DNA from 2 places in the Verrucosispora sp. WMMD573 genome. Region 1 is predicted to be linked to the other one. Evidence: riboswitches for the same ligand, from Rfam matches in the RefSeq annotation. Region 1 holds a riboswitch; the other holds the start of a gene.
The links. Region 1 has a riboswitch for cyclic di-AMP ahead of O7601_RS07195 (NlpC/P60 family protein). Riboswitches for the same ligand answer to the same signal wherever they lie in the genome.
Positions count from the first base shown of each region.

Region 2: another riboswitch for cyclic di-AMP. It lies ahead of O7601_RS15625 (C39 family peptidase); the one in region 1 lies ahead of O7601_RS07195 (NlpC/P60 family protein).

Region 1 covers NZ_CP114901.1:1,559,254-1,564,072, reverse strand. The annotation lists gene O7601_RS07210 (zinc metalloprotease) at 1-898, shown strand, start outside; gene O7601_RS07205 (pyridoxamine 5'-phosphate oxidase family protein) at 967-1,503, opposite strand; gene dcd (dCTP deaminase) at 1,581-2,159, shown strand; gene O7601_RS07195 (NlpC/P60 family protein) at 2,251-3,285, opposite strand; cyclic di-AMP (ydaO/yuaA leader) riboswitch at 3,298-3,420, opposite strand; gene O7601_RS07190 (C40 family peptidase) at 3,612-4,622, opposite strand.
Region 2 covers NZ_CP114901.1:3,399,830-3,404,648, forward strand. The annotation lists gene O7601_RS15615 (hypothetical protein) at 1-516, shown strand, start outside; gene O7601_RS15620 (hypothetical protein) at 721-1,479, shown strand; cyclic di-AMP (ydaO/yuaA leader) riboswitch at 1,757-1,897, shown strand; gene O7601_RS15625 (C39 family peptidase) at 2,135-2,980, shown strand; gene O7601_RS15630 (DUF397 domain-containing protein) at 3,095-3,295, opposite strand; gene O7601_RS15635 (helix-turn-helix transcriptional regulator) at 3,286-4,098, opposite strand; gene O7601_RS15640 (hypothetical protein) at 4,560-4,808, shown strand.

The DNA of each region.
Region 1 (4,819 bases):
CACGACCGCGAGCCCGGCGGCGGCCGCCGTCACGGCCGACGAGGTGTGTGAGGATCCGACGGGCACCCTGGCCCGGGCCAAGGGTGGCAGCACCGTCAAGCACGATCCGAACCAGTTGACCCTCGCCCAGGTGCACCAGCGTGAGGCCGAGTTCGCCGACATCCTGCAAGAGCGCGCCAAGCGAGTTGGCCAACGCACGCTGAGCGCCCAGGCGGCTGCGGCCTCGGTCACCATCCCGGTGGTGGTGCACGTGATCCGCCGGGACACGACCCGGGCCGGCGGGAACATTCCCGACTCGATGATCCAGTCCCAGATGAACGTGCTGAACCAGTCGTTCAGTGGCGCGACCGGTGGTGCCGCGACCGCCTTCGCGTTCCAGTTGCAGAGCATCAACCGGGTGACCAACTCGTCGTGGTACCCGATCCGGCAGGGCTCGTCGGCCGAGCGGCAGATGAAGACCCAGCTGCGGCAGGGCAACAAGGCGACGCTCAACATCTACCTCGGCGCGCTCAGCAACAACCTGCTCGGCTGGGCGACCTTCCCGCAGAACAGCCTGAACGTTATGGACGGCGTGGTGGTGCTCAGCGAATCGCTGCCCGGCGGCACTGCCACCAACTACAACCAGGGCGACACCGGCACCCACGAGGTCGGCCACTGGCTGAACCTGTACCACACCTTCCAGGGCGGTTGCTCGGGCAGCGGCGACCAGGTGGCGGACACCCCGGCCGAGGCATCGCCGGCCAGCGGCTGCCCGACCGGCCGGGACACCTGCTCAAGCTCGGGCCGCGACCCGATCACCAACTTCATGGACTACTCGTACGACTCCTGCATGTACCAGTTCACCTCGGGCCAGGCCACCCGCATGATCAACGCCTGGAACGCGTACCGCGCGGCATAGCGCGTCCGCCGCACCGCGTACCGCAGGTGCCGGCTCCTTCGAAGGGGCCGGCACCTGCTGGGTGTGGGTCAGGCGGCGCGGCGGTGATGCCGCCCGGCGCGGGCCGGCACCGGGCGCGTGGCCTGGGGTGTGGCGCCGGCCGGGTCGAGCCAGACCTGGACGGCCGGACGGGAGGCCAGCTCACTCGGCCCAGCCACCGACTGCTCCCGTCGAGCCAGCATCGCCACGTCGACCGTGAACTCGAAGAGGCACCAGTCGGCGTGCGGGGCGGCCCGCGCGGCGAGCGCCAGCCGGGCGACGGTGGCGTCGTCCGTGACGGGCCGGGCGCGCCCGGCGACGTACGCCTCGTCGTCGCTCTCCTCCGGCGGAAACGAGTGCAGCGCGTAACGGCCGTCGCGCTCCAGGTCGCGCCGCTTCGGTGAGTCGATCACGAAGCAGTAGAGACCGTCTTCGGTGATCACCGGAGAGACCGGGTGTACCCGGGGCCCGCCGTCGGCGCGGACCGTGGCCAGGTAGCCGAAGCCCGGGCCGTACTGCTGCATGAGAAGGCGGATCCCGTCGGCGAGTCGGGGCTCGTCAGCGGCGAATTCGGACCAGGAAGCCATGCCGACATCCTATCGAACACACGTTCGAAGCGGGTAGTCCGACACGCGTGTCGCATACCGGCAGCTATGGTGTGTCGATGCTGCTCTCCGACCGTGACCTGGTCTCCGAGATCAAGGCGGGCACCCTGGCGCTCGAACCGTTCGAGCCCAGTTTGGTGCAGCCCTCCAGCATCGACGTACGACTGGACAAACTGTTCCGGGTCTTCAACAACCACCTCTACACCCACATCGACCCGGCGACCCGACAGGATGATCTCACCTCCGCGGTCGAGGTGCCCGACGGCCAGGCGTTCGTGCTGCACCCGGGCGAGTTCGTGCTCGCCTCGACGCTGGAGGTCATCTCACTGGGCGACCAGCTCGCCGGCCGCCTCGAAGGCAAGTCCAGCCTGGGACGACTCGGCCTGCTCACGCACTCCACCGCCGGCTTCATCGATCCCGGCTTCTCCGGCCACGTCACCCTGGAGCTGTCCAACGTGGCCAACCTGCCGATCACCCTCTGGCCGGGCATGAAGATCGGTCAGCTCTGCATCTTCCGGCTCTCCTCGCCGGCCGAGCACCCGTACGGGTCGGCCGTCTACGGCTCCCGCTACCAGGGCCAGCGCGGCCCGACACCGAGTCGCGCCTGGCAGAGCTGGCGCACCTGGCCCACCCGGTGACACCGCGGCCGTTGATCCACTGCGCGCACCAGTAGGGAGCCCGCCCCGCTCCGGGAGCGGGTCCTACGGCGGTACGCCGAGCCCGGCCATCTCAGCTTGGCCGACCGAAGCTGTGCACCGGGCTGCTGTCCAGCCGCTTCATCTGCACCGGCTGACCCGCCCGGGAGGCGTGCACCACCCAGCCACCACCGACGTACATGCCGACGTGGTGCAGGTCCCGGTAGTAGAAGACGAGGTCGCCGGGGCGCAGCGCACCGCGACTGACCGACGCGGTGACCTGACGCTGCCTGGCCGCGTTGTGCGGCAGTGCGACACCGGCCCGCGACCATGCGGCCAGCGTCAGACCGGAACAGTCGTACGCGTCCGGCCCCTCGGCGCCCCAGGAGTACGGCTTGCCGATCTGGGCGCAGGCGAAGGTGACCGCTTCCCCGGCCGCTCCGCCGGGGTAGCTGGCCGGACAGGGCGCCGGCCGCAGCGGCCCACCGCCGCCCTTCCCGTACGCCCGTAGCCGGAGCCGCTGCAACCTGTCGATCTCGGTGTCGATCTGTCGCCGCTTCGCCGCGAGATCGGCATCGGTGCGGGTCAGCTGATCGATGGTACGGTCCAGCCCGGCCTTGGCCGCGACGAGTTCGTCGCGCAGTTCACTCGCGTGCCGGACGTCCTGCTGCTGGACCCGGGCGTACCGGTCGAGCAGGCTGAGCTGCTCGACTACCTCACCCGGCGACCGGCTGCCGAGCAGCGCGTTGACGGCCCGTACCTGCTCACCCTTGTACGCGCGGGCAGCGAGCTTGCCAACCCGATCCATGGCCTCGTCCACCTGGCGTTGCAGCGGCGCGATCCGGGCAGCCAGGGCGTCCGCATCCCGTCGCTTGCCGGCCAGGTCCTGCCGGGTGGCGTTGTGCTGTTCGATGACGGGTTCGAGCCGGTTCCAGTCCTCGTCGATCCGGCGCTCGATGTCGGCGACCGTGGGGTCGGCCCAGGCGGCCGCCGCGCCGCCGGTCAACATCACAGCGGTCGCGGCCAGGGCGGCGGGGATGCAGCGGTACCAGCGAAAACGCGGCGCAGCCGTCGGTCGGCCGGACAATCCCGGACGTGGTGACGGCGGCCGCGGGGCACGGTCTGCCACCGGTCTCAGCACTCCTTCTTCCCATACCGCCAACCGGGTTCGGGCGGGAAGGGGCGCCCTACCGTGACGCGCACGGATTCACCCCGGATACCTGGTTCCCGGGCTCGCTCACGAGCGATTCGGCGGTGTCGGACCGTTACCACCCGGGGTGGGCGGACCTGCCAGCGGCCGACGATTGCCCAGCGTAGGGACGATCGGCGTCGATACGCAACACAACCGCGCCGTCACTGTGGGTGCTGACATCCGACAACGACGAGGGCCCCCGTCGACTTGACCGGGGGCCCTCGGGCGCTTCTGCGCGACCGCTCAGCGGACGCTGGGGCGACTCAGCCGGGTCGGCGGAAACCGGCGACCGGCATGGTCGTGATGGGCGAGACGTTCACCGGCTTGCCGGCCCGTGGCGAGTGGACCATCTGGTTGTTGCCCAGATACAGCCCCACGTGGCTGACATCGCTGCGGAAGAAGACGAGGTCGCCGGGACGGGCGTCGGAACGGGAGACGGCCTTGCCCTCGTTCCACTGGGCACCCGTGAAGTGGGTGAGGTAGATGCCGGCGGCCTTGTACGCGTACTGGGTCAGGCCGGAGCAGTCGAACGAGTTCGGGCCGGTCGCTCCCCACACGTACGGCTTGCCGACCTGGGCGCAGGCGGTACGGATGGCCGTGCGGGCGGCGTCGCTGACCACACCGTTGATGGTGGGGCAGTTGGTGGTCTTCACCGTGGTCACCGGCAGCGACTTCTCCAGTCGCTTGATCTCGGCGTCGATCTGCTTCTTCTTCGCCGCCAGCTGCTTCTGCTTCGCCTCCTGATCGGCGATCAGCGCGTCGAGCTTGGCCTTCTGGTCGTCGTACTTCTTGCGGATCTTCATGACGCCTTCGAGCTCGCGGCGCTCCTGTGACGCCAGCCGATCAAGGAAGGCCATCTGCTCGCCGAGCTCGTTCGGCTTGGAGTTGAGCAGCACGGCACCGATCTCCTTGGACGGGCCGGTGATGTAGTAGCGGGAGGCGAGATCGGCGACCCGGTTCATCGCCAGCTCGGTCTCCAGGGCCAACGGCTGGATCTTCTTTTCCAGGCTCTTCGACTTCTGCTTGTTGACCCGCAGCTGGGAGCGCACCTTGTTGTACTGCTCGATTGTGGGTTCCAGCTTCTGCCACTGCTTGTCGATCTGGGCCTCGATCTCGTCGACCGAGGGTTCGGCGTACGCGGGGGCGGCGAGCAGGCCGGCACCGACCGCGGCGGCGGCGACGAGGACGACGAGCCCACGGGCGGCCCTACGCAGGCCACCCGGACGAGATCGCCCTGGCGCACGACGATGAAGGGGCATGGTTGCCACCGGCAGCGTCTCCTTTGCAACCGACCACCGGGCGTCCCGCGAGCGGTAAGGGGCGGGGACAGACGACCCATGGCGGTCGGTGCCCCACATTAGGGAACGGTAGGTGGGGAATCAAGGCGACCAACGGCTCATTCACCTTTGCGCGACGGTACGCATACAAAGGGTGTCGGCCGATTCGTTATAGTTGCGTACGTCAATTCAAA
Region 2 (4,819 bases), 1.8 Mb from region 1:
GCCGACCGGTTCACGGCCACGGCAACACCGATCGAGACCTTCGTACCACCGACGTCCGCCGACTGGCACCAGGCCGCCCCCCTCGACCTGGCTGACACTCGCGGCCAAGCCGCACTGCTCGATCTGGCCGCACCCCTCGATCTGCCCGCACTGCTCGATTTGCCCGCACTGCTCGATCTGGCCGCCGCTCGCGGCCAAGCCGCACCCCTCGACCCGGCCACCGCTCTCCATCTGGCCGTGCCGTTCGATCTGGCCGCCTGCCTCGACCTGGTTGGCCTGGCGACGTCTACTTCGCGGTGTGCCGGTCACTCAGCGGACCCGGCCGGAGGTTGCGCCTCGTCGACCGCGCGGGGCGCCGACGATCCCACCGACCCGGCCGGGGTGTCCGCGACACAGCCGACGGCCTGTGGTCGGTCCGGGCTGACGGCGCTCGGCAGCGTCGCTGCGCGCGTCACGCGGGTGCCGGCGGCCCCGGTCGGGGGCGTCCAGGCCGCCCGCGCCCCACCGCACGCCTGATCTCCGGCGACCTTCCGTCGCGTCCGCACCGCTCGGTGCCGCACCCGCGCCGAGCACCTGCCAGCCCGTTGCGTCAGCCGCGCCGTCGGCAGCTGCCAGAACGAGCGACACCGCCGCGCGAACCCGCAATCGCGCCGCAACGCCATTCGCGATCCGCTGCCGGTACGGCCACCGGCGCCGTACCGATTTCCCCGAGGTGCCGACATGGAGAAGACCGTTCTCTACCAGTTCCTGATCGAGGTGCCACGCGCCGCCGCCATCTGGTCGGGCCTGCTCGTGCTCGCGCTGGGCGTACTCACCGTGCTGGTCGCCCGTCCGGAGCCGGCCGAGCCGGTGGAAAGACCCGCCGACGAGGACGCGCTCCGCGCCGCGACCGAGGAGGCCGACCTGCGCCGATACGCGGACGAGGTGGCGGTCGCGGCAGCCGGCGCCGGGCAGAACGCCGAGCGACGGCGTACGGCGTGGCGGGTAGCCCAGACGGAGCTGGACCGCGCCTGGGCCGCGTACGACCAGGCGGAGGCCGCCGCCCGGCGGCTGGCCGACGTCGCCGGACTGCCGACCCCACGCACCCCCCGAACCCCGGCCGAGTACGCGTCCCGCGAACGCTGGCTGCGCCGGGCTGCGATGGCCGCCCACTGGCGTGGTGACCTGACCGCCCGCCAGCTCAGCGACGTGCTGGCACGCCGGTCGGGCTGGGACCCCCGGCGTCACCCGGCGGAGCAGGAGGTGGTCCTCGCCCGGGTGGTGCGTGACAACCGCCTGGCGGCCTATCGGTCGGCCGCCGAGCGGGAGCGGGAACTGTGGCGGGCGGCGGAACTGGCCGCCGAGGCGGCTCGCGCCCTCTCCGCCGAGGCGTACGCGGCCGCCGAGCGGCTCCGACCGAACCGGCTGCCCGTCTCCGGTCGGGCCACCGTCGGGCGACCCGGCCTGCTCCCGCGCTGGCGTCCGGCTCGCTTCGGCTGAAATTCCGTGAGCTGAGTCACATTAGCCGGAAATTCGGTCACTGATCGTAGGTAAGGCGATTACCGCAGTAATCTCCACTGAGATTTCCACCGGCCGTCCGGTTGTTACCCGAAGGTGCCCGAAATGCCATCGGTCCCATTGGGCGACGGCAGTTCCCCGGTACCCGAAAATCGCCGCCCCAGATGATGTTTAAGCAGGTCAGGGTGGGTTGGCTTCGAGGTGACCGGCCAGTAGTGTCAGCGCGTCCGGTGCGGTAATCGATCGCAGGAAGCGACGCCGTACCGACCCGCTCAATCGTGATCTCACGAACCGGGGACCCACTGCACCACTGGGGTGAATCCGCGAGCCTCGACTCGCGGTAGGGCGTCTTCCCGCCCGAATCCGTCAGCTAACCCGGTCGGCGGTGACGGAAGGAGTACCAACCCTCGTGCAGTCCGATGTGATCCCCCCGTTCCCCCGCCTCCACGGCACTGCGGTGCCCGTGCTCGCCGGCCCGATCGCCGCGAGCTGACCCCCGGTCATCGCCACCGCCCGGCCTTTCCGGGCGTACCCCTTGAACGGCCTGTCCCGCTCACCCGGGCGGTCGTCGGCGCCCTGCTGCCGACCCGACCGCCGGAGCCGGTGTGCCGTTCTCCCCTCAGCCCGTGGAGGAACCGTGAAGCACACCCTCTCCCGCCGGCTCCGCCGGCTGGTCACCGAACGCCCCTATCAGCTCGTTGCCGGCGCTGCCGTGGCCCTCGTCCTGGCCACCGGCACCGGAGCGGCTCTCGCCGGCACCGGAAACACCCCGGCACCCACGCAGGCCACGACCGCCGCCGAACTGCGCAGCGACACGGTGGCCGCGACGAGTCAGGCGGAGGTCGCGCCGACGACCGCCGCACCCAGCAGCGCGGCATCCAGCAGTGCCGCGCCGGCCAGCGCAGCCGCCTCGCCGTCGCCGAAGGCCACCTCGGACCCGGACCTGGTAAGCAAGAAGGCGGCACCGAAGCCGCCGGCCTCGAAGGTTCTGAAGTACGACCACCAGGCCCAGACCAACGGCTACTACTGCGGTCCCGCCGCCGTGCGTAACGCGCTCAGCGCCGCCGGTGTCGCGCGTAGTCAGGACGCCCTGGCCAGCCAGCTCGGCACCACGTTCGCCGGCACCAACTCGGCCGAGGACACCACCCGCGTCCTCAACGCCGTCGTCAAGGGCGACCCGTACGAGACCACGATGATCCGTGGCGGTGCGGCCAGCCCGGCCCAGATGGACCAGCTCCAGGCGGACGTCGTCGCCGCCATCACCGACGGGCGGGGCGTCGTGGTGAACGTCGCCGGTTCCGTCACCGACAACGCAGGCCGCTGGCACTCCTTCCCGGGAGGCCACTACATCGCCGTGGTCGGCTATGAGGACTCCGGCCGCCTGGTGAAGATCGCCGACTCGGCCGACGCCTCGTACCCGTCGTACTGGATCAGCACCATCGACCTCGCCAACTGGGCCGCCACCCGCGGCTACTCGGCCTGATCGCATCGTCCCGCTGCACCCGGAAGCCCTCGGCCCGCTGGCAGAGGGCTTCCGTTTCGGGTACGTCAAGCGGCGGGTCATGCTGGTTGCCGGGTCGACGTAGCTCGGGGTTCGTCAGGCGTGCGCGCGGTGCTGCTTCGCCAGGCCGACGAAGCTCGCCCAGGCCGCCGGGGTGAAGGCCAGCGTGGCGGCGTCGCGGTTCTTGGTGTCGCGGACCAGCACGATGCCGGGCAGGTTGTCGGCGACCTCCACGCAGTCGTTGCCGCTGGAGCCGCTGCGGGTGGACTTGCGCCAGGTCGCGCCGTTCAGATCCATGGCTTCACAACATCCTTCATGCGCTCGATCGACTGGCGGCCGGACAGTGCCTCGTTGCGCACCGTCTCCCACTTCGACAGCAGGACACTCAGGTCGTCGTCCTTGTCGACCAGGACGCCGCCGAGTTGAGTGTCCAGATTACCCACCCAGCCGCCGTCCGCGCTCCTCGCCAGTATGAAGGGGCCGGTCAGTCCATCGTGCATGGCGACGCCGGTGGGCACCAGGTGCACGCTGATGTTGGGCCGGGTGGCCAGCTCCATCAGATGGTGCACCTGCTCGACCAGCACGTCCTTCAGCTCCTCGTCGACCCGCCGCAGCACCACCTCGTCGATCACCGCGACGAGCTGGGGCGGGTCGTCCTGCTCCAGCACCGTCTGCCGGGCCATCCGGTTGGCCAGCCGACGCTCCACCCCCGCCTCGGTCAACGCGGCGTCGGTCCGGATCACCGCACGGGCGTAGCGCTCGGTCTGGAGCAGGCCCGGCACCAGCGTCGGCTGGTAACAGCGGAGCTGCCGGGCGTTGCGTTCGGCCTCCAGGTAGGGCAGAAACCACGCCGGCTGGCGCAGCACCTCGGCGGTCCGCAGCAACTCCTCGAACATGCCCCCGGTCTCCAGGACCTCGTCCGCCCGCTTCGCGTACGGCCGATCGAGCGGGCGGGTGCCCACCTCCACAGCGGACACCAGGGACGCCGAATAGTTCGTCCGCCGACCGAACTCCTCCTGGTTCATGCCGGCGGCAGTACGCAGCCGGCGAAGCTGCGTACGGATCAACTCATGCAGGTCGGAAGGCTGCTCGCGTTCCATGTCCCCTCCACCGGGTCTGTCAAGATCGCCAAGAGGCCGCCCAGCGCCGGATCGGGGCACCCGGACCCCACCGTGGCCAGCGTCGATGCCTTCCGACCGTAGTGCCGTCCTCACCAGACTGTCACGCAACGGGGCCGCTCCCATCCACAGGGGACGGGGCGGTTCTGTCCCGGGGTCGCCCGTGCGCCTTCCCCCGCGTCCGGGCGGCCCCTCCGATCGCCGACTGGGAGGTTGATGTGCGTACCCGGGTTGCCTGGCACCTGTGCCCGACGACGCTGCTGCCGGTGTTCTCGCCGGGGCAGCCGTTACTGCCGGAGTCCTCGCCGAAGCGGCAGGAGCAGCGCGGCTCCCGGCTGCCACCGCCTCAACCACGCATTGGCCGCTGCCCATTTCAGCATGACCCAACGCCGTCGCAGGGCCGACAGGCGTCGCGGGGCCGACAGGTGTCGCGGGGTGGGCAGGTGTCGCGGGGTGGGCAGGTGTCGCGGGGTGGGCAGGTGTCGCGGGGTGGGCAGGTGTCGCTCGGCTGGCAGGGGGACACGGGGGTGCCGGAGGATCAGCACGGCACGTGCCTGCCGCAGCGTCGGCGGGGTACGCACCTGCCGGATTGGATGCGGGAGCCGACCCGGCCGTTGCCGATGCCGCGTCCGGGGCGTCCCGGCTGGCTCACCCCGGGGCAGCAGTGGCGCGCCAACGGGGGCCGGTGGTGACCGCCGGCGGC